3 regions of the Streptomyces sp. NPDC030183 genome follow, and region 2 is predicted to be linked to each of the others. Evidence: riboswitches for the same ligand, from Rfam matches in the RefSeq annotation. Region 2 holds a riboswitch; each other region holds the start of a gene.
What was found. Region 2 has a riboswitch for cobalamin ahead of ACZ4Z2_RS14490 (prenyltransferase/squalene oxidase repeat-containing protein). Riboswitches for the same ligand answer to the same signal wherever they lie in the genome.
Positions count from the first base shown of each region.

Region 1: another riboswitch for cobalamin. It lies ahead of ACZ4Z2_RS32035 (cobalamin biosynthesis protein); the one in region 2 lies ahead of ACZ4Z2_RS14490 (prenyltransferase/squalene oxidase repeat-containing protein).
Region 3: another riboswitch for cobalamin. It lies ahead of ACZ4Z2_RS27495 (energy-coupling factor ABC transporter permease); the one in region 2 lies ahead of ACZ4Z2_RS14490 (prenyltransferase/squalene oxidase repeat-containing protein).

Region 1 is NZ_JBVIBK010000033.1:53,476-61,108, forward strand. Features, by position in the region: gene ACZ4Z2_RS32015 (class II aldolase/adducin family protein) at 1-305, opposite strand, end outside; gene ACZ4Z2_RS32020 (inorganic phosphate transporter) at 613-1,872, shown strand; gene ACZ4Z2_RS32025 (hypothetical protein) at 1,900-2,121, shown strand; gene ACZ4Z2_RS32030 (hypothetical protein) at 2,256-2,513, opposite strand; cobalamin riboswitch at 2,760-2,901, shown strand; gene ACZ4Z2_RS32035 (cobalamin biosynthesis protein) at 3,003-3,998, shown strand; gene ACZ4Z2_RS32040 (cobyric acid synthase) at 3,995-5,506, shown strand; gene cobN (cobaltochelatase subunit CobN) at 5,503-7,633, shown strand, end outside.
Region 2 is NZ_JBVIBK010000010.1:153,956-161,588, forward strand. Features, by position in the region: gene ACZ4Z2_RS14475 (ABC transporter ATP-binding protein) at 1-1,772, opposite strand, end outside; gene ACZ4Z2_RS14480 (energy-coupling factor transporter transmembrane component T) at 1,769-2,866, opposite strand; gene ACZ4Z2_RS14485 (SCO2322 family protein) at 3,123-3,848, opposite strand; gene ACZ4Z2_RS14490 (prenyltransferase/squalene oxidase repeat-containing protein) at 3,845-5,170, opposite strand; cobalamin riboswitch at 5,297-5,421, opposite strand; gene ACZ4Z2_RS14495 (phosphotransferase) at 5,466-6,164, shown strand; gene ACZ4Z2_RS14500 (MBL fold metallo-hydrolase) at 6,246-7,274, opposite strand; gene ACZ4Z2_RS14505 (aldehyde dehydrogenase) at 7,453-7,633, shown strand, end outside.
Region 3 is NZ_JBVIBK010000024.1:110,902-118,534, reverse strand. Features, by position in the region: gene ACZ4Z2_RS27510 (energy-coupling factor ABC transporter ATP-binding protein) at 1-305, opposite strand, end outside; gene cbiQ (cobalt ECF transporter T component CbiQ) at 302-1,051, opposite strand; gene ACZ4Z2_RS27500 (energy-coupling factor ABC transporter substrate-binding protein) at 1,058-1,417, opposite strand; gene ACZ4Z2_RS27495 (energy-coupling factor ABC transporter permease) at 1,414-2,112, opposite strand; cobalamin riboswitch at 2,143-2,326, opposite strand; gene ACZ4Z2_RS27490 (DUF1775 domain-containing protein) at 2,570-3,307, shown strand; gene nicT (Nickel transporter NicT) at 3,431-4,555, shown strand; partial or broken gene ACZ4Z2_RS27480 (substrate-binding domain-containing protein) at 4,641-5,726, shown strand; gene urtE (urea ABC transporter ATP-binding subunit UrtE) at 5,784-6,476, shown strand; gene ACZ4Z2_RS27470 (MFS transporter) at 6,609-7,633, opposite strand, start outside.

The DNA.
Region 1 (7,633 bases), on a different contig from region 2:
GTCGGCCGGAGGGTGCCGAGGGTCTGGCGGCCCGCGAGGTCGACGCCGGTCACGTCGTCCGGGGTGAGGCGGTCGTACGGGACGCCCGTCGGCGTGACCAGCACGGTGTCGCCGACGCGTACGGAGACGTTGCCGGAGGTGCCGACCACCAGACCGTCGGCCACTGTCCGGCGGGCCGTGGCGACGAGTTCCTCCCAGGCCCCCGCCACGTCGTCGGGGACCGCCCCGGGCGGGGTGTCCCGCGTCTGCCGTGCGTCCCCGCCCGCGCCCCGCGGGTCCCCTGCGTTCCGCCGCTGCTCAACCATGCGGCGATCCTGCCAGGAGGCCGCCGGGTGACCGGAATCCGTCGCACGGCTCCACGGCCCGACCGGGGAAGTTCGCCCGGCGCCGACGGGGCCCAGGCGCGGGTCACGCACGGAGGCCGAAGCTCCGTTTCAGTTCGAGGACATCGGGGAAGGCGCGCCCGCGGATCGGCGGAGGGCGCCCCCGTGGACACAAGCGGAACCAGGGCGGCCCGATCGCTACACCCTCCGGTACGCCTCAGTTCATCTTCCGTTCACCCAGGTTGCCTACGGTCCAGATGCCACTGACATCCAAAAGAAGCTCGGGTAAATGGAAAACTTCTCGCTGATCCTCGCGATCGTGGTCATCACCGCGCTCGTGTTCGATTTTACGAACGGTTTCCACGACACCGCCAACGCGATGGCCACCACCATCTCGACCGGCGCCATGAAGCCCAAGGTCGCGGTGGCCATGTCCGCCGTGCTCAACCTTGTCGGCGCGTTCCTTTCCATCGAGGTCGCCAACACCATCTCCAAGGGACTCGTCGACGAGTCCGGCATCCAGCCAGAGGTCATCTTCGCGGCGCTCGTCGGCGCCATCCTCTGGAACCTGCTGACCTGGCTGGTGGGACTCCCCTCCAGTTCCTCGCACGCCCTGATGGGCGGCCTGATCGGCGCCACCATCGCCTCGGTCGGCACCGGCGCCGTGCACGGGGACGTGCTCGTCACCAAGGTGCTGATCCCCGCCGTCGCGGCCCCGCTGGTCGCCGGCGTCGCGGCGATGTTCGCCACGCGGCTGACGTACAGGCTCGGGCAGCACACGAGCGAGAAGGCCGCCGGCAAGGGCTACCGCGCCGGTCAGATCGCCTCCGCCGGTCTGGTCTCGCTGGCCCACGGCACGAACGACGCCCAGAAGACGATGGGCATCATCACCCTGGCCCTGGTCGCCGGCGGCGCTCTCGCGCCGGACTCCGACCCGCCGGTCTGGGTCATCGTCTCCGCGGGCATGGCCATCGCCCTCGGCACCTACCTGGGCGGCTGGCGCATCATCCGCACCATGGGCAAGGGCCTGACCGACCTCCAGCCGCAGCAGGGCTTCGCCGCCCAGACCAGCGCGGCGACGGTCATCCTGGCCTCCTCGCACCTGGGCTTCTCCCTGTCCACCACGCACTCGGTCTCCGGCGCGGTCATGGGCGCGGGCCTGGGCCGCAAGGGCGGTGTGGTGCGCTGGTCCACCGCCACCCGGATGTTCGTGGCCTGGGGTCTGACCCTGCCGGCCGCGGCGCTCGTCGCCGCGCTCGCCGAGTGGGTGACGTCCCACGGCACCTGGGGCACGGCTCTCGTCGCGGTCTTCCTCGTCGCCTCCAGCGCCGCGATCTGGGTGATCTCGCGCCGTGAGGTGGTCGACCACACCAATGTGAACGACACCGAGGAGCCCCCCGGTGTGGTGACCACGGCCATCGCCGCGGTGACCCCGCCGCCGACCGCCGCCGTGGCCGAGGAACTCGCGGCGACGATCCCGGCCCCCGCGGCCGCGACCGCCGGCGCCGAGGCCCCGGCCGGCCCCTCCGCCCCCACACCGGCCGTCTGAGCCCCGCGCCCCTAGGAAGACACCACCATGCACATCGACTGGGCAGCACTCGGCTCCGTCTTCGGAGTCAGCCTCGTGGTCACCGTGGCCCTCGTCGGCCTGTTCACCCTGGGGATCGTCGGCCTCTCCAAGCGGGAGACGGCGACCGCCTCCGGCGGCTCGGCCGCCCTCGCCACGACAGCGGCGTACGCCTGCTTCGCGGCGTGCGCGGCGGCGGTGGGCTACGGGATCTACCTGATCATGGCCTGAGATCACACCCGCCCCACGGCCCGGGACCGCAGCCACTGAGGTCCCGGCCCCGTAGGACACCCGTCCCGCCCACGGTGGGACACCGCGACGAACCCCTTGTGCCTGTCACCCCGGCGCAGGGGGTTCGTCGTCGTTCACGGCGTCCGGTGACCGGGGTTCGGGCCCCACCACAGGCCCGCTCCCGTGGCGACGAGGGTCGTCACCGCCATCCAGACGACGGCCCGCGCCTCCGCCGCCGGCACCCACAGCGAGGCCAGGGCGCCGACGCCGACGGCGAACACCCCCGCCACCGTGCTGAACAGCACCAGCGGGGCGGCGGCCGTCACCCGCGTCCGCCGGTCCCACGACGCCCCCGTGCGGGTCCGCGCGACCGTCTCGGTCCGGTCTTCCATCGTGCGCACCTCCCGTCCCCGGACGGGCCTTCACGAGCCGTCCGCTCCCGGGTCCCGAGCTCCGCCAGAAAACCACAGCACGCCGTGTGACGGAAGAAGAACAGAGCGTTCTGACACCTGTTCGAGCACGCACCGGGGCGGGCGCCGGGAAAGGGCACGGAAAGTGCCGCTTCGGGCGACTGACGGCATTTCAGCGATGTGGGGCTCAGCACACCGCTGCGCCGCAGGTCAACAGCAAGTTGACGGGTCTTCCGGGGCCGTGGTGGACTGCCGGGGCCATCTACGACGGCAGGAGAGGAAGCCGGTGCGAGTCCGGCGCGGTCCCGCCACTGTCACCGGGGAAGAACCTTCCCCGGGAGCCAGGAACTCTCGTCGTCGGTCTCGTCGAACCAGGGCGTGGACACCCTGAGTGAGGACATGAAGCCATGCGCGGCTGCCGCTTGAGATTCAGCACCCGGTCCTTGCCCGACCCCGCGATCGGCTGAACGCGTGCGTGCCGATCGCGTCTTCGCGTACGGCGCCACCGCCGGGCTCCTCGGTGACCTGCTGCTCGGCGATCCCCGCCGGGGGCATCCCGTCGCCGTGTTCGGGCGGGCCGCGGGCGCCGTGGAGCGGGTGTTGTGGCGGGACCACCGGGGGTGGGGCGCGCTGCACACCGTGGTGTGCGCCGGAGGCGCCGTGGCGCTGGGGGCGGTGGCCGCCGCCGCGGCACGGCCGTCCCGCGCCGCGTCCGTCGCGCTGACCGGCGCGGCCACCTGGGCCGTCGTCGGGGGCACCTCCCTCGCCCGGGAGGCCCGTGCCGTCGGGCGGGCGCTGGAGGACGGGGACGTCGAGGCCGCGCGGGCCCGGCTGCCGCATCTGTGCGGACGGGACCCGCAGGCACTGGACGCGGACGGGATCGCCCGGGCCGTCGTCGAGTCCGTCGCCGAGAACACCTCGGACGCCGTCGTCGGGGCGCTGGTGTGGGGGGCGTTGGGCGGTGTGCCCGGACTCGTCGGGTTCCGGGCCGTCAACACGCTGGACGCCATGGTCGGGCACAAGTCGCCGCGTCACCGGCGGTACGGGTGGGCGTCCGCCCGCCTCGACGACGTGGCGGGGTGGCCGGGAGCCCGGCTCACCGCCCTGCTGGCCGCCGCGGCCGGCGGGGACGCCCGGGGCGCCGTACGGGCGTGGCGGGCGGACGCGCGGAAGCATCCGAGCCCCAACGCGGGGCCGGTGGAGGCGTCGTTCGCCGGGGCGCTCGGCGTCCGGCTGGGAGGCACCTTGTCGTACGGGGGGCGGGTCGAGCACCGGCCCGTGCTGAACACGGAGGGGCGGGCCGTCACCGTGGGGGACATCGAGCGGGCCGTGCGGCTGTCGCGGCGCGTGGGCTGGCTCGCGCTCGGCGTCAGCGCGGGCGCGTCACTGCTGCGGGGCCGCGTCGCGCGGGGCCCGGCACGGGAGTTCACGAAGGGCCGCTCCCGGCGGTCGAAGGGGGCGTCATGACGGGCGGGGGGCTGTTGGTCGCCGGCACCACCTCCGACGCGGGCAAGAGCGTCGTGACGGCCGGGATCTGCCGGTGGCTGGTGCGGCAGGGCGTCAAGGTGGCGCCGTTCAAGGCGCAGAACATGTCGCTCAACTCGTTCGTGACGCGGGAGGGCGCCGAGATCGGTCGGGCCCAGGCCATGCAGGCGCAGGCCTGCCGGGTGGAGCCGACGGCGCTGATGAACCCGGTGCTGCTCAAGCCCGGTGGGGAGCAGAGCAGTCAGGTCGTGCTGCTCGGCAAGCCGGTCGGGGAGTTGAGCGCGCGGGGCTACCACGGGGGACGGCAGCAGCGGCTGCTGGGGACCGTGCTCGACTGTCTCGCCGAGTTGCGGGGCACGTATGACGCGGTGATCTGTGAAGGGGCCGGGAGTCCCGCCGAGATCAATCTCCGGCGGACCGACATCGTCAACATGGGGATCGCCCGCAACGCCGGGCTCCCCGTGCTCGTCGTCGGCGACATCGACCGCGGGGGCGTGTTCGCCTCGTTCTTCGGGACGGTGGCGCTGCTGTCGCCCGAGGATCAGGCGCACGTCGCCGGGTTCCTCGTCAACAAGTTCCGCGGGGACGTCTCCCTGCTGGAGCCGGGGCTCGACATGCTGCACGGGCTGACGGGGCGTCGGACGTACGGGGTGCTGCCGTTCCGGCACGGCCTCGGCATCGACGAGGAGGACGGACTGAGGGTGTCCCTGCGTGGGACGGTCCGCGAGTCGAACGTGTCGCCGCCCGTCGGGGAGGACGTGCTGCGGGTCGCCGTCTGCGCGATTCCCCTCATGTCGAACTTCACCGACGTGGACGCGCTCGCCGCCGAACCCGGTGTCGTGGTGCGGTTCGTGGACCGGCCCGAGGAGCTGGCCGACGCGGACCTCGTCGTCGTCCCCGGAACCCGGGGCACCGTGCGGGCGCTGGACTGGCTGCGCGAGCGGGGCCTCGCCGACGCGCTGCGCGCCAGGGCCGCCCACCACCGGCCCGTGCTCGGCATCTGCGGCGGCTTCCAGGTCCTCGGCGAGCACATCGAGGACGACGTCGAGAGCCGCCGGGGACAGGTGGACGGGCTCGGCATCCTGCCCGTACGGGTGCGGTTCGCGCGGGAGAAGACCCTCACCCGGCCGGAGGGCGAGGCCCTCGGGGAGCACGTCACGGGGTACGAGATCCATCACGGGGTCGCCCAGGTCGCCGGGGGCGAACCCTTCCTGGACGGGTGCCGGGTCGGTCAGACCTGGGGCACGCACTGGCACGGGTCGCTGGAGTCGGACGGCTTCCGGCGGGCCTTTCTGCGCGAGGTGGCGGCCGCCGCGGGCCGTCGTTTCGTGCCGGCCGCCGACACGTCGTTCGCCGCGCTGCGCGAGGAGCAGCTGGACCGGCTCGGCGATCTGATCGAGGAACACGCGGACACGGACGCGCTGTGGCGGCTCATCGAGTCGGGCGCGCCGCAAGGACTGCCCTTCATTCCACCGGGAGCGCCCGCATGAGCACTGGCACTGTGTTGTTGTTGTCGACCGCCGACACGGATCTGCTGGCGGCCCGGGCCGCTTCCGGCGCCTCCTACCGGATCGGCAACCCGACCCGCGTCGACGTGAGGGACGAGCTGCCCGCTCTCCTCGACGGCGCGAACATCGCCGTCGTACGGCTGCTGGGCGGAAAGCGGGCCTGGGAGGACGGGCTGGCCGCGCTGAAGGCCGCAGGGATCCCGACCGTGCTGCTCGGCGGTGAGGCCGTGCCGGACGCCGAGCTGATGGCCGAGTCGTCGGTGCCGGCCGGTGTGGTCGCGGAGGCACTGAAGTACCTCGTGGAGGGCGGGCCCGACAACCTCACCGAGCTGGCCCGGTTCCTGTCCGACACCGTGCTGCTGACCGGCGAGGGGTTCGTCGAGCCGCGCAAGATGCCCGAGTACGGGCCGCACGGGGAGCGGCCCTTCGTCGAGGGGCGGCCCACGGTCGGGGTGCTCTTCTACCGGGCGCACGAGCTGAGCGGCAACACCGCGTTCGTGGACACGTTGTGCGACGCGATCGAGGCGAAGGGCGCCAACGCGCTTCCCGTGTACTGCGGTTCGCTGCGCGGCGCGGACGCCGGGCTGTACGAGCTGCTCGCGAAGGCGGACGCGCTGGTCGCCACGGTCCTCGCCGCCGGCGGTACGCACGCCTCGCAGGCGTCGGCCGGCGGCGACGAGGAGGCGTGGGACATCGGGGCGCTCGCCGAGCTGGACATCCCCGTCCTCCAGGGCCTGTGCCTGACGTCGTCGCACGCCGCGTGGGACGAGTCGGACGCCGCCCTCTCCCCCATGGACGCGGCGATGCAGGTCGCGATCCCCGAGTTCGACGGGCGGCTCATCACGGTGCCGTTCTCGTTCAAGGAGCAAGGGCCGGACGACGTGCCGGTGTACGTCGCCGACCCGGAGCGGGCCGCGCGGGTCGCCGGGATCGCCGTCCGTCACGCGGCGCTGAAGCACAAGCCGAACGCGGAGAAGAAGCTCGCGCTGGTCTTCACCGCCTACCCGACCAAGCACTCGCGCGTCGGCAACGCGGTGGGCCTCGACACGCCCGCTTCGGCGGTGCGGGTCCTCGACGCCCTCAAGGCGGCCGGGTACGGCGTCACCGAGTACCCCGACAACGGCGACGAGCTGATCCACCGGCTCATCGAGGCCGGCGGCCACGACGTGGAGTGGCTGACGGAGGAGCAGCTGGCGTCGGCGCCCGCGCGGGTGCCGCTCGCCGACTACCGGGCCTGGTTCGACAAGCTGGACCCGGAGCTGCGGGACGGCATGCTCGAGGCGTGGGGCGAGCCGCCGGGTTCGCTGTACGTGGACGGGGACGACATCGTGCTCGCCTCCCTCCAGTTCGGGAACGTCGTCGTGATGATCCAGCCGCCGCGCGGCTTCGGGGAGAACCCGATCGCGATCTACCACGACCCGGACATGCCGCCGTCGCACCACTACATGGCGGCCTACCGCTGGCTGGAGAACAGCTTCGGCGCCGACGCGATCGTGCACATGGGCAAGCACGGCACGATGGAGTGGCTGCCGGGGAAGGGCCTCGGGCTGAGCGGGGGCTGTGCCCCGGACGCCGTGCTCGGCGATCTCCCCCTGGTCTACCCGTTCATCGTCAACGACCCCGGTGAGGGCACCCAGGCCAAGCGGCGCGGGCACGCCACCGTCGTCGACCACCTCGTACCGCCGATGGCGCGCGCCGACACCTACGGCGACCTGGCGAAGCTGGAGCAGCTGCTCGACGAGTACGCGCTGGTGTCCGACCTGGACCCGGCGAAGGCGCCGGCCGTGCGGGCGCAGATCTGGACGCTGGTGAAGGCCGCCGAGCTCCACCACGACCTGCATGTGGACGAGCAGCCGGGCGACGACGACTTCGACGAGTTCGTCATGCACATCGACGGCTACCTCTGCGAGATCAAGGACGTGCAGATCCGCGACGGTCTGCACATCCTGGGCGGCGGCCCGGTCGGTGAACCGCGCGTCAACCTGGTGCTGGCGGTGCTGCGCGCCTCGCAGGTGTGGGGCGGGCAGGCGAACGCGCTGCCGGGTCTGCGGGCGTCCCTGGCGGCCCACTTCGGGCTGGTCGAGAAGGAGTTGCTGGCGGAGCCGGGCG
Region 2 (7,633 bases):
TGGCTCACCTGGGTCGTCGTCAGCCACTTCTGCGGGGCCAGGATCTTTGTGACCTGCGGGGCGAAGGAGGGGGAGCCGACGACCACCTCGGCGGTCGGGCCGTCGGCGACCACCTCTCCGTCGGCGAGGATCAACACGCGGTCGGCCAGTTCGGCCGCCAGCTCCACGTCGTGCGTGGCCAGCACGATCGCGTGGCCCCCGGCGGCCAGCCCGCGCAGCGTGGAGACCAGGCGGGCCTTGGCCGCGTAGTCGAGCCCTCGGGTCGGCTCGTCGAGGAGCAGCAGCGGGGGCCGGGCCGTCAGCACGACCGCGAGGGCGAGCGCCAGCCGCTGGCCCTCCGACAGATCGCGGGGGTGCGTGGCGTCCGTCACCCCGGGCAGCAGTTCGTCCACCAGTCGACGGCACGTGCCCGGCTCGGCGCCCGCGTCCCGGTCCGCCGCCGCGCACTCGGCCGCGACCGTGTCCGCGTACAGCAGGTCCCTCGGCTCCTGCGGGACGAGACCGACCCGGCGTACGAGGTCCCGCGGCGCCGTGCGGTGCGGTCGCGCCCCGCCGACCCGCACGGAACCGGCCGCGGGGGCCACCAGGCCGACCAGTGCGGACAGGAGGGTGGACTTGCCGGCGCCGTTGCGGCCCATGAGGGCGAGGGTCTCGCCGGGGGTGAGGGTGAGGTCCACGTGGCGGAGGGCGTGGATGCCGTCGCGGTGGACCGCCAGGGAGGCGACTTCGGCGAGGGGGGTGGCTTTCGGGTGGGCCGCGGGACCGGTGGGCGGGGTGGCGGGGGCGGGGGTGGGGGCCGGTTCGCGGGAGAGGAGGCGGCGCAGTCGGGGGAAGGCGGGCGCGGGGGAGGGGGTGGGCTGGGCCGTGGTGTGCCGGGTGCGGGCGGTGTGCGGCTGGGCGGGCAGTTCCCCGCGTCCCTGGACGGTGGCGGTGCCGGGCGGGGTCTCGGGAGTGCGGGATGCCAGGCGGGCTCGTAGGGGGGCCGCCCTGCGGCGGGCGTCCCGCACCGTCAGGGGGAGCGGCGTCCAGCCGGCCAGGCGGCCCAGGGCCACCACCGGGGGGTGGACCGGGGAGACGGCCATCACCTCGGCCGGGGTGCCCAGGACGGGGCGGGCGCCCGGCGCGGGGAGCAGGACGACCCGGTCGGCGTACTGGATGACGCGTTCGAGGCGGTGCTCGGCCATCAGCACGGTCGTGCCGAGGTCGTGGACCAGGCGCTGGAGCACCGCCAGGACCTCCTCCGCCGCCGCCGGGTCCAGCGCGGAGGTCGGCTCGTCGAGGACCAGGACGGCGGGGTGCGGGGTCAGGACCGACCCGATGGCGACGCGCTGCCGCTGGCCCCCGGAGAGCGTCGCGAGGGGCCGGTCGCGGAGACCGGCGAGGCCGAGGAGGTCCAGCGTCTCCTCCACCCGTCGCCGCATCACGGGCGGCGCCAGCCCCAACGACTCCATGCCGTAAGCGAGTTCGTCCTCGACGGTGTCCGTGACGAAGTGGGCGAGCGGATCCTGCCCCACCACGCCCACCACGTCGGCGAGTTCGCGCGGCTTGTGCGTACGGGTGTCCCGCCCCGCCACCGTGACCCGCCCGCGCAGGGTGCCCCCGGTGAAGTGCGGTACGAGCCCGTTCACGGCACCCAGTACGGTCGACTTCCCCACGCCCGACGGCCCCACCAGCAGGACGAGTTCACCCTCGGGGACCTCGAAGTCCATCGCGTGCACGGTGGGTTCGGCCGCACCGTCGTACGTGACGGACACGTCCTCGAAACGGATCATGCGTTGTCCTTGTCGGGGGCGGTGTCGGGGGCGGTGTCGGGGGCGGTGTCGGGGGCGGTGTCGGTGGTGACCGGAGCCGGCGGTTGCCCGGGCACGGTGAAGGCCGGCAGCAGGCCCACCAGGACCGCGGCGGCCGGCCACAGCGGGAGGGCCGGGGCGGTCAGGGGCAGGACGGTGGGGTGCAGGGCGGCGGAGTCGTACGCCTCGCAGAGGACCAGCAGTACGGCGACGGCCACGCCCGACGCCCCCACCAGCGACGCCCGTACACCCCACGTGTCCGGCCGGTAGCGGGTGCGGGGCGAACGACGGCCGCCCAGGCGCAGGCCCGCGAGGGCGGCGGCCAGGCCGGTGAGCAGGACGGGGAGGCCGTAGGTGCCGCCGGCGGCGGTCAGGACGCCGTACGTTCCCGCGCAGACGCCGAGCAGTCCGCCGAGGGTGAGCGCGGCGGTCGTACGGCGGACGGGGGCCGGGACCTCGGCGGTGCGGCCGTAGCCACGCGAGTCCATCGCGGCGGCCAGGGCCACCGACCGTTCCAACGCGCCCTCCAGGACGGGCAGTCCGACCTGGAGCAACCCCCGCAGCCCCCGGTCCGGCCGCCCGCGCAGCCGCCGGGCGGCGCGCAGCCGCTGCACGTCCGCCACCAGGTGCGGGGCGAACGTCATCGCCACCACCACCGCCACGCCCGCCTCGTACAGCGCGCCGGGCAGTGACTTCAGCAGCCGGGCCGGGTTCGCGAGGGCGTTCGCGGCGCCCACGCAGATGAGGAGCGCGGCGAGGCGCAGACCGTCGTACAGGGCGAACAGCACGCCCTCCGCCGTCACCCGGCCGCCCAGGCGGATGCCCTGCGCCCATTCGGGGAGCGGGACTTCGGGGAGCGTGAGGAGGGTGTGCGTGCCGGGGATCGGGGAGCCGAGCACCACTGCGAAGGCCAGCCGGATGACCAACACCGCCAGACCGAGCTTCACGAACGCGGTGTAGGAGCGGGCCCAGGGGGCGTCCGTGCGGTGCGTCGCCACGACGTAGCCCGCCACGGCCATGAGGAGGGCCAGGAGAAGCGGGTTGGTGGTACGCGACGCGGCGGTACCGAGCCCCAGGGCCCAGAGCCACCAGGCGAGGGGGTGCGGGTGGTGGCCGTGGACGCTGCGGGGGGAGGGGCGTTGGGGGTGGGTGGGGTGCGGGGATCGTGTGGCTCGGGCGGTCCGCGTGGCCTGGGCGGCCGGCTTGGCTTGAGCTGCTTCCGTGACGTAGGCGGCCGGCGTGGCTCGGGCGGCCCCCGTGGCCTCAGCGGCCCGTGCGCCCTCGGCGGCGCGCGCGGCCCACCGGTGGTCCCCGCTGTCCACCGGCCCGTGGCTAGTCACGGCGGCGTCGCCTGGCCTGCCACACCGCCGCCGCCCCGAGCACCGCGACGGCGCCCGCGCCGGCGAACAGGCCGACGGAGGGCCCCTTCTCGTCGGAGGCGTCGGAGGCGTCGGAGGTGTTCGAGGCGTCGGGGCCGGTGGTGTTCGCGCCCGAGCCGGTGGTGTCGGACGACTCGTCACCGGCGACCACCTCCCCGCAGCCCTTCCGGGGGTAACCGGCGATGGAGCAGAGCAGCGCGTTCGTGTCATAGCGGAGCGGCTTCGCCACGGCGGCCAGCGCGTCGGCGGTGGTCGCGTCCGACGGCACACGCGCACAGGCGGTGCGCGGCGGCGGGGGCGTCTCACCGGCGGGGGCGTCCGCGGCCGTGCCGAAGTCGATGACGAGCGCGATCCGCTTCTGCCCGTCGCGGGCGGCCGTACCCGAGCAGATGGCGTCGAAGCGGGCGGCCCCGCGCGGCTCGGCGGCGTCGTCGGAGTCCGCGCTGACGGCGAACCGGAAGCCCTGGACGTCCCCGTCCGAGGGCCGCGCGGTCGACGGCCCCTGCGTGGCGTACACCCACCCGGAACCGTCCGCGCCTCGGTCCCAGAACGACCAGTACCGATACGCGGCGGCATGGGCCGGCCCGCCCAGCCCCACCAGCGGGAACAGGACGAGTACGACCGACGCCGGCGCGGCGGTCAGGCGCCCGGCGGGCCTCCGCGGCCGTGCCCGGGTCATGGCCGGCGCCGCTTCCGGGTGAGCCGGGTCAGTGCCGCCCCGGCGAGAGCGGCGAGGCCGAGGCCGGCGCCCAGCACCACACCGGTCGCGATGCCCCCGTCGCCCCCGTCCCCGTCGGCCGTGCCGTCGTCCGGCACGCTCCTGTAGTCGTCCACGTCCCGCGCCGGGCCGGTCTCGGCCAACTGCGCCACGAGGTCCGCGCCGCCGAAGTCGCGCGGGTCGGTGCCGGCGGCGTGCGCGGCGAGGATGAGCTGGGCGTACGCCGCGGGGCCGGACTTCGCCGCCCAGGGGCCGTAGTTCTTCTTCAACCAGGCGAGCGGCTTCCCGGTGGCCTCCGTGTCCCCGGCGGCGGCCAGCGCCACGACCGCGTCGGCGGTGTTGCCGAGGTCGGGCTGGTCGTCGGCGCCCGGGAGGACGGACTTCAGGTAGCCGTCGGAGATGAGGGCACCGGCGAGGTACAGGGCGCCGTTGTGGGCCGCGTCCTCGGGCGAGGTGCCACTGGAGCACCCGGCGGCGGCCCCGGACTCCCCGGTCGTACCAGGGCCGCCGGAGTCCCCGGAACTGCCGGCCTCCCCGGTCTTCCCGGCGTCGACGACGAACCCTTCTCCCAGGCTGCCGACCACGGCGGCGGCCGTGGCGTCCGCGTTGGCGGCGAGCCCGCCCTTCTTGTCGGGCTGGTAGGCGAAGGCCCCGCTGCCCTCGGTGCCGACGGCGCAGGGGAGCGCGAGGGCGCGCAGGGCGTCGTAAGGGGAGTGGCCGGCCCTCTTCTGCGCGCCGGGTGTCTCGCCGACGGCGGTCAGCGCGCCGATGACGACGGACGTGGAGTTCGCGTCGCTGGGCCCGCCCGCGGCGAAGCCCCAGCCCCCGTCGTCGTTCTGGTTGTCCTTCAGCCAGCCGACGGCCCGCTCGGCCTCCGCGTCGTGACCGCCGACGGCGGCGAGCGCCTGCACGGCGGCGGCGGTGCTGTTGGTGTCGACGGCCGTCTTGGCGTCGCACTTCGCGGTGGGATCGGGCCGGTACGCGGCGAACGCCCCGTTCGCGCACTGCTGGCCGAGCAGCCACTCGACGGCACCGGCGCCGGGCTTCTCGCCCACGGCGTCGAGGGCGACCAGCGTGAGCGACTGCCGCCAGACACCGTCGTACTTGGGGTCCGTCGACCCGTACAGGCCGGTGGGTATCGCCTGCGACGGCGACGCGGACGGCGCGGCGGGGGCGGTGTCGTCGGCGAGGGCGGCCGGTGCGAGACCGGTACCGAGTCCGGTGCCGACCCCGGCTGTGGCGGCCAGTACGGCGACGACCGCGGCGCTGCGGCGGACATTCATGATCGGCGGTGCCTCTCCCTGACGGGAGCCGGGCGCCACGGCGCGACGCCGGGCGGCTCGGCTCCGTATTCCTCGACGGTGCCGTACACCGGCGGACGCCGGTGACGCGAGCCGGTCACAGTTCCGCACAGGGCAGTCCGACTCGCCGATCCCTGGGGCGGCTTCGGCTCACGGTTGCGGGTCAGCGCCGGATTTGCACCGGCTTCCCCCTGTACGGGCGTGACGACCCGGCCACTCTACCTGCCGGTAGAAACCGGCCTGTGGGCCGCCCGTGCCGGGCGGTAGGTTCGGGGACATGCGAACGGGGAGACTGCTGGGCGCGGGGCGCACGGCGGACGTCTACGAGATCGAGGCCGACAGCGCATGGGTGCTGCGCCGCTACCGCGACGGCTGGGGCGACGCCATCGCCGAGGCCGAGATCATGGGGCACGTGCACGCCCACGGCTATCCCGCACCCCGCGTCCGCACGGCGACCCGTACCGACCTGGTCCTCGAACGGCTCTCGGGCCCGACCATGCTGGAGGCCATCGCCGCGGGCGCCCTCGATCCGGAGGAGGCCGGCGCCCAACTGGCCCGCCTCCTCCACGCGCTGCACGCGCTCCCGCCCCGCCGCTCCACCGACCCGGCGGCCCGAGTCCTCCACCTCGACCTGCACCCCGAGAACGTCCTCCTCACCCCCGACGGCCCCCGCGTCATCGACTGGGCCAACAGTGAGGAGGGCCCGCCCGGTCTCGACTGGGGCATGTCGGCGGTCATCCTCGCGCAGGTCGCGGCCGACACCGCCGACCCCCGCGCCTCCCTCGCCCACGCGACCCTCACCGGCCTCCTCGTTCACCAGCCGCGCAACGGCCACGTGGCCCTCAGCGGAGCCCTCACGGAGGAAGGACTGACGGAAGCGATCGCCCGCCGGGCGAAGAACCCGACGATGAGCGGGCGGGAAGTGCGGCTGCTCGACCGGGTCCGGGAGTTGATCCGTTCGGCCGGCGCTCGCTGAGGCCACGCAAAACGCCGCTCGGTTCACACTGCTGCGTACGGCGTCGCTCGGTTCACACTGCCGCGCATCCCGCCGCCAGGTTCACACCGCCACGTACGTCACCGGATCGCTCCCCGTCACCGCCTCGGCCCGGCCCAGTTTCACCAGGCGGCGTAGGTGGGCCTCCGCCTCGGCGACGGCGATGTTGCGGGAGGCGTAGGGGATCTGGGACCAGGGGCGGTTCCACTCCATGCGTTCGGCGAGTCGCCAGGGGGTGAGCGGGGTGGTGAGGAGGCCGCGCAGGTCGGTGAGGCGGGACTCGTGGTGCGCGAGCAGTTCCCGTACCCGGGCCGGGGCGTCGGTGAACGTGTACTGGTGGGCCGGGAGGACCTCGGCCGGGGACAGGCGGGCGACGCGTTCGAGGGAGTCGAGGTAGTCGCCGAGGGGGTCGGTCACCGTCGTGTCGTCGGGGTCCTCGTACAGGCCGATGTGCGGGCTGATCTCGGGGAGCAGGTGGTCGCCGGAGAACAGCCGCCCCCGGCCCGGGAGTTCGGCGGGGTGGTCCTCCTCCAGGTGCAGGCAGACATGCCCGGGGGTGTGGCCGGGCGTCCAGATCGCGCGGAGGCGGCGGCCGGGGAGGTCGAGGAGTTCGCCGGGGACGATCTCGCGGTCGGGGAGCGCGGGGGAGAGGCCCGGCAGGGTGCGGCGACCACGCGGGGCGCGCAGCGGGGCCACGTGCTCCTCGGGCGCGCCGGCCGCCGTCAACTTGGCCGCCATGTACGTGAACCAGCGCTCCGGCCGCGTCTCCCGCGTCCGCCGCACGACCGAGGCGTCCGCCGCGTGCATGGCCACCCAGGCGCCCGACGCCTCCCGCACCTTGCCCGACAGGCCGTGATGGTCCGGGTGGTGATGGGTGATCACCACGCCGATGACCTCCCCGACCGACGTACCGCACGCCGTGAGGCCCTCGCGGAGGATGTCCCAGGAGGCCGGATCGTCCCAGCCGGTGTCGACCAGCACGGGCCCGCGATCGGTGTCGACGACATACACGAGCGTGTGGCCGAGGGGGTTGTCCGGGATGGGGACCCGAAGAGACCGGACGCCGCCGCCGTGGTCGTTCACCTGCGCCATGGGCTCCCCAATCGCCGCCGTCCGGTCACTATAACTAGAACAGGTTTCGATGGGAGGCCGAGCCGACCGCCATCGGCCGTCATCCGCCCGTGGACTCCTGCGACCGGAGCTGGTATCAGTTCCCCTATCGCCATATCTGATGCACCGTCAGAGATCGGCCCCGGGGAGGCAGTCGGCCATGACCGAGCTCGTGGAACACGGACAGCTGTTCATCGGCGGGGAGTGGACGGATCCCCTGGGCACGGACGTCATCGAGGTGGTCTCCCCGCACTCGGAGGAGGTCATCGGCCGTGTACCGCACGCCTCACGGGCGGACGTCGACCGGGCCGTGGCCGCCGCGCGGAGGGCCTTCGACGAAG
Region 3 (7,633 bases), on a different contig from region 2:
GCGACCGACGCCGCGAAGAGCTGGTCGTCGGGGTCCTGCACCACCAGCTGGACGGTCGTCCGCAGCCCGGTCAGCCCCTTGCGGTCGTACGACACCGCCCGCCCCTCGACCGTCAACTCGCCCGCGCGGGGCCGCAGTCCCCCGCTGAGCAGCCGCATCAGCGTCGTCTTGCCGCTGCCGTTGCGGCCGAGCAGGGCGAGCGCGCGGCCCTCTCTGACCTCGAAGTCGAGATCGCTGAGCACGGCCGGGCCGTCCTCGTACGCGAAGGACACGCCCCGCAGGGCCACCAGCACGGGCTCGCTCATGTCAGCGGCCTTTCCAGGACGAAGGTGAGAGCGGCCACGGCCGCGAGGAGGACCACACTGACCGTGGTGAAGCGGATCGAGACCCGCGCCTCGGGCACCAGGACGCGCAGGGTCCCGTCGTAGCCCCGCCCGGCGAGCCCCGTCTGGAGCCGTGCCGCCCGGTCGAAGGCCCGCACGAACGCCGTCGCGCCGAGCCCGGCGAGGGAGCGCCAGGTGGCGGCGCGCGTGGTGTGGCCGAGCCGGGCGGCCTGCGCGTCGCGGATCCGGCGCACGGAGTCCAGGAGCAGGAAGCTCATGCGGTACGTCACCAGGGCGACGTCCACGACCGCCGGCGGCACCCCGGCCCGCACCAGGCGCGGCAGCAGATCCGACATGGGGGTCGTGAAGGCGAACAGCAGGACGCCGAGGGAGGCGGCGGAGGTCCGCAGCAGCAGCTCCGCCGCACGGACCGGACCGCCCTCGGCCAGGGCCACCAGGCCGCCGGGGCCGCCGACCTGGACCAGCAGCGGCAGCGCGCCGGTCACACAGAAGCCCAACGGCACCCGGTACGCGCGCCACAGGCGGTGACGCGGCACGCCCGCCGGGCCCAGCAGCACGACGAGCGCGGTCGCCAGGACCAGGGCCGCGCCGGGCCAGGGCGGCAGCGAGATCGCGAGCACGGTGAGACCGAGCCCGAGCACGGCCTTGTCCACGGGGTGGCGCCGGCGCCAGCGACTGCTGTGCGCCGCCTCGTCGATCGGCAGCACGTGGCGTCAGACCTCTTCCGCGCCGGACCCGGCCGGCGTCCTCGCGCCCTCCTGCCGTTCCAGGGCCCGCGCCTCACCCTGGCGGCGGCCCCGGTGCAGGCCGAAGTAGTAGGCGAGGACGCCCGCGCCGAGGGCGGCCTGGAGGGAGAACAGCGCGGACTCGATCTCACCGGAGGGAGGCTGGTACAGGGGGGAGAACCACGGCTTGTAGTCCGGCTCGATCTCGGTGATCGCGCTCTCGGCCTCCCCGTCCGACCCCGTGAACGGTTCCTTCTTGTGGTCGCCGAGGCCGAGGGCCAGCGGCAGCACCGCGAGCGCGGCCACGACCACCAGCAGCAGCAGGTTGATCTTCGTGTTCCGGCTCATCGCGCCACCGCCTCGGTCGTCGTGTCCCGCTTGCCCGCCACGAGCACCCCGAGCCGCGTCAGCTCGCCCTTGCTCGACTGCGTCAGCAGCCGCATCACGAGGACCGTGAGCAGGCCCTCGCTCACCGCGAGGGGGAGCTGGGTGACGGCGAAGATGGAACCGAACTTGCCGAGCGCGCCCAGGAACCCGCTGCTCGGGTCGGGGAACGCGAGGGCGAGCTGGACGCTGGTGACGCAGTAGGTGGACAGGTCCGCGAAGAACGCGCCGGAGAACACCGCGACCATCAGCGGCACGTCGTAGCGCCGCAGCACCTTGTAGACGGCGTATCCGACCCAGGGGCCGACGATCGCCATGGAGAAGACGTTCGCGCCGAGCGTGGTCAGGCCGCCGTGGGCGAGCAGCAGGGCCTGGAAGAGCAGGGTGATGGTGCCGAGCACCGCCATGATCGGCGGCCGGAACAGGATGGCGCCGAGTCCCGTGCCGGTGGGGTGGGAGCAACTCCCGGTGACCGACGGCAGCTTCAGCGCGGACAGGACGAAGGTGAAGGCCCCCGAGGCACCGAGCAGCAGCGTGCTCTCGGGATGCTCCCTGACCTCACGGGTGAGTGACCGGACTCCGTGGACGACGAACGGCGCGGACGCGACACCCCAGGCGATCGCGTGCGCCGGAGGAAGGAAACCCTCGGCTATGTGCATGGCTCAGCAGACCCTCTCCAGCACCTCGTGGATGGTTGACGTGCCTTGGCCGGTCTCCTGGCTGACGGGTACCACCGCCCGTGCTCCGCCTTCCCGGGTCACAAGGACCCAGTGGCTGTCCGCGAGGACTGGAGCCGGACTTCCCGATCACAGTGGCGAGGGCCGCACCGGCATCACACCGGATTTCCCGTTCACCAAGGCGTGGTGACAGTAGTGCCCGCACAAGGGCGCTGACAAGCGCAGACGGGGGCGTGAAGGCGGTGGTGAACAGCACACACCCCGGCGCACGTCACACCCGTCGCATGCGGCGCACGGCGCGGACAGGGCCCAACGCCCCTGCCCGGTACGACGGATCCGCCGCTCCGGCGGCCGTTGCGGCACCGCGGGCCGCCGTTGGCCGGGGCGCGGCCCTGCGCTTGAATGCAGGCTTCACACCTTCGGCACAAGGGAGTCAGCTGTGCACCGCCCGACCCTGGCACGCACCACGCGCCGTCTCGGCGTCCTCACCGCGACGGCGGTCGCGTTCGCCGTCGCCACCGCGGCACCGGCCGCCGCCCACGCGGAGGTCGAGGCGGAGGGCGCCCGCGCCCTCGACCAGAACGTCGAGCTGAGCTTCTCCGCCGAGTCGGAGTCCCCCTCAGCCGGCATCACCAAGCTGGAGGTGATCCTGCCGAAGGGCATCGCCCCCGCCGACATCACCTACGAAGAGGGCCCCAAGGGCTGGAAGTTCGCCGTCACCGACCGGGGTTACACCGTGTCGGGACCGAAGCTCGCGGTGGGGGAGGACGCCGAGTACGAGGTCACCGTACGTCAGCTGCCCGATGCCGAGTCGCTGGTGTTCAAAACCCTCCAGTCCTACAGCGACGGCACCGTGGACCGCTGGATCGAACTGGACGACTCCGGCGGCGACGGACACGGCCACGGTCACCCCGCGCCCCGTCTGGACCTGAAGCCCGCCGCTCCCGGCGCGAAGCTCGTCAGCCCCACCCCCAGCCCTTCGGAGGAGCCCTCGACGACGGCTCCCTCGCCCGAGCCCAGCGCCGACACCCCGGCGCCGTCGTCGAAGCCCGCGGCGGACGACACCGACGGCGACGACGGTCTGCCCCTGGCCGTGCCCGTCGGCCTCGGCGCGGCCGTCCTGGTGCTCGGCGGCGGCCTGTGGTGGTGGCGAAGCCGCCGCGGCGGAGCGGCCTGACACCTCCGGCCCCGGACCTGACCGAACCGTGGCACGAGCTTTACTGCGAGCTAGTTGCAGCTGCCAAACAGCGGCACAAGGCTGAGGGGGCCCGACCGCTCGTCGACAGAAGGCGCACGTGCCATGGCCACCGTTCCCGACGCCGCCCGCCCCGCCCCCGGCGGGGAGGGCGGCTTCTCATGGCGTCGGATCCGCGCCTCGATGACCCGCGAGGAATGGGCGGGTCTCGGCGCGATGGCCGCGTTCATCCTGGCACTGCACCTCGTCGGCTGGTTCACGCTCGTCGTGATCGTCGCCCCCGAGCACTACAGCGTGGGCAGCAGGACCTTCGGCGTCGGCATGGGGGTCACCGCCTACACCCTGGGCATGCGGCACGCCTTCGACGCCGACCACATCGCGGCCATCGACAACACCACCCGCAAGCTGATGGGCGAGGGGCGCCGGCCGCTGTCGGTCGGCTTCTGGTTCTCCCTCGGCCACTCGTCGGTCGTCTTCGCCCTCACCTTCCTGCTCTCCGTCGGCGTCAAGGCCCTCGCCGGGCCGACCCGCGACGACCACTCGGGGCTGCACGCCCTCGCCGGCTGGATCGGCACCACCGTCTCCGGGACGTTCCTGTACGCCATCGCGATCGTCAACCTGGTGATCATGGCGGGCATCTGGAAGGTGTTCCGCGCCATGCGGGCGGGCTCCTACGACGAGGCCGCGCTGGAGGAGCGGCTGAGCGAGCGGGGCTTCATGAACCGGTTCCTCGGCCGGCTGACGAGGTCGATCACGCGGCCGTGGCAGATGTATCCGCTCGGACTGCTCTTCGGTCTCGGCTTCGACACGGCCACGGAGGTCGCGCTGCTGGTGCTGGCGGGATCGGGTGCGGCCTCCGGGCTGCCCTGGTACGCGATCCTCTGCCTGCCCGTCCTGTTCGCGGCCGGCATGTCCCTGCTCGACACCGTCGACGGCTCGTTCATGAACTTCGCCTACGGCTGGGCGTTCTCCCGGCCCGTCCGCAAGGTCTACTACAACCTCACCGTCACCGGCCTCTCGGTCGCCGTCGCCCTCATCATCGGGACGGTCGAACTCCTCGGCCTGGTCGCCGAGAAGGCCGGTCTGCAAGGCCCCTTCTGGGACCGCGTCGCGGGCGTCGACCTCAACGCCGTCGGCTACGTGGTCGTCGCCCTCTTCTTCGTCACCTGGGCGATCGCCCTGCTGGTGTGGCGTCTCGCCCGGATCGAGGAGAAGTGGACGACGGGCTGAACCCTCCCGCGCGCCCCGCATACGAATCTGTCTCGATCCTCGGGCCCGCCCGAGGACGACGCCACGATCACGCCATCATGAGGCCATGAACAGGCCGTCGCCCCGCCTCCACACCCCCGAGTGGTTCACGGCCGACGCCTCGACCCTCAACGTCGCCCTCGTGTACCCGATGCAGGGGCCCGCCGGCATCTTCGGCCCCGCCTGCGGGGCCTGCGCCCGCCTCGCCGCCGAGGAGGTCAACAAGGGCGGGGGAGTGCTGGGCCGGGAGCTGCGCCTCATCGAGGTCGACGGCGGGGCCGAGCCGGCGCGGGTCGCGCAGGACGTCGAGGCGCTGGTCGCGTCGGGCGCCGTCCAGGGCGTCACCGGCTGGCACATCTCCTCCGTGCGCCGGGCCCTGGCCCCCCGCGTCGCACACCGCGTGCCCTACGTGTACACCGCCCTGTACGAGGGCGGCGAGCGCACCGAGGGCGTCTTCATGACGAGCGAGACCCCCTCCTGGCAGCTGCTGCCCGCGATGCGGCTGCTCGCCGAGTCACGCGGGGTGCGCCGCTGGTTCGTCGTCGGCAACGACTACGTCTGGCCCCGGCACACCGCCAGGGCCGCCCGGGGCTTCGCCCGCCGGTGCCGGGGCCGGGTGTGCGGCGAGGCGTATCTGCCGCTCGGCACGGACGACTTCGAGGGCGTACTGCGGCGCGTCGAACGGGCCGACGCCGACGGGGTGCTGATGCTGCTGGTCGGCAGTGACGCGGTCCGCTTCAACCGTGCCTTCGCCGCCTTCGGACTCGACCAGCGGTGTCTCAGACTCAGCACGCTGATGGACGAGAACATGCTGATGGGCAGTGGCCCGCAGGCCACCGCCGACCTCTACAGCACGGCCGGGTTCTTCGCCTCCCTCGCCGACCGCAACACCCTCGACTTCCACGGGCAGTACGCCCGCCGCTTCGGCCTGGACGCCCCCACGCCCGGCAGTCTCGGCGAGTCCTGCTACGAGGGCGTCCTGCTGCTCGCGGCACTCGTCGAACGGGCGCGCGCACTGGACGTGGCCGCGATCGGCGCGAGCGCCGACCGCGTGTCCTACGAGGGGCCGCGCGGCCTGCTGGGGCTGGACGGCCGCAGACACGTGCGCCAGCGCATCTACCTCGCGCAGGCCGACGGTTACGACTTCAACGTGAGCCCGGTTCCGGACCGGAGCCCGCGTCCGTGTCCGTCGCAGAGGAGGCGTGACGCCATGCTGGAGATCAACTCCGTCCGGGCCGGTTACGACCGCACGACCGTGCTCCACGACATCACCGTCTCCGTCCCCGCGGACGGCGTGGCGACCGTCCTCGGCCACAACGGCGCCGGCAAGAGCACCCTGTTGCGTGCCGCGATGGGCCTGATCAGGCCGAAGCGGGGCACCGTCCTGCTGGACGGCGAGGACATCACCCACCTCGCTCCGCACCGGCGGGTCGCCCGGGGCATGGCGTACGTCCCCCAGGGCCAGCAGTCCTTCCCCCACCTCACCACCGCAGAGAACCTCCGGCTCGTCGCCGACGGGCGGGCCGGAGGCAGGGATGCCGTGGCGGAGGTCCTGGACCTGTTCCCGGTGCTGCGGGAGCTGTCCGGCCGCCGCGCCGGCCTCCTGTCGGGTGGCCAGCGGCAGCAACTCGCCCTGGCCCGCGCCCTGATCACCCGGCCCCGGCTCCTGCTGCTCGACGAGCCGACCGAGGGCATCCAGCCCTCCGTCGTCGCCGAGATCGAGGAGACGATCCTGGCCCTGACCCGTCGGGGCGGCCTCTGCGTCCTCCTCGTCGAACAGCACGTGGGCTTCGCCATGCGGGCCGCCGACCGGTACTACGTCCTGGAGGCGGGCCGGGTCACGTCGTCTGGGGAGGGCGGCACGGGGGCGGAGCAGACCGTACGGGAGGCGCTCAGCGTGTGAACGACCCGCCCTCGGGTGCCGGGAACGTCGGCGTCCGGGGGCGCGCCCGCCCTGCGTCCGTCCGGGGCGCCGGGGCGCAGGGACACCGGGACACCGGGCCGCCGGGCCGCCGGGTCGGCGTCGGACGCGGCGCTACAGGCCGGCGTGCAGCGCGTCCGTGACCCGGCCGTGGCTGTGGCGCCAGCCCGTCGGCACCCTCAGCGCGTCGGCCAGGTGGGGGTGGCCGAGGGGGAGGTCGGCGTGCACATGGGTCGTGGGCGGCGCGGGCCACAGGCGTACGGCCAGCAGCGCGGCGGCCAGCGCGATCGAGCCCAGGGCGAGCGTCGTCCAGTCGAGTCCGGCGCTCGCGCCGAGCCAGCCGGCCAGCGGGTAGGTCAGCAGCCAGCAGCCGTGCGAGAGCGAGAACTGCGCGGCGAACGCGGCCGTACGCTCCCCGGGCGGCACCGAGCGCCGGATCAGCCGCCCGGTCGGCGTGAGCACAGCCGAGCACGCCGCACCGAACGCAGCCCACACGCCGAGCAGCGCGGGCACCCGCCAGGCGCCGCCCGGCGCCGCGGTGACGGCTCCCAGCCCGGCGAAGACCACCGTCAGCGCGAGCGCGGCCGGCAGCATCACAGCCCGGTCCGGCACCCGGTCCAGCAGCCGCGGCAACCCCAGCGCCACCACCATCGACCCTGCCCCGTACGCCCCGAGCGCCAGCGGCACGGCCCCCTCGGACAGGCCCAGCACGTCGCGGACGTAGACCACGGAGTTGACGGTGACCATCGCGCCGGCCGAGGCGACCGCGAGGTCAAGGGCGAGCAGCGCCCGCAGCCGGGGGACGGCGAGGAAACCGCGGATGCCCGAGCGACGGCCGCCGCCCCCCGCACCCGGACGGACCGCCCGTTCGGGCAGTACGGCCGTGACCACCAGCGCGGCCGACGCGAGGAAACCGAGGACGGTGCCGGTGAACAGCCAGTTGTACGTGATCACGGACAACAGCGCCGCCGCGAGCACGGGGGAGAAGAGGCTCTCCAGGTCGTAGGCGAGACGGGACATCGACAGGGCCCTCGTGTACGCGCGCTCGTCGGGCAGCACATCCGGGATCAGCGCCTGGAACGTCGGGGTGAACACCGCCGACGCGGACTGGAGGAGGAACACCAGGACGTACACCTGCC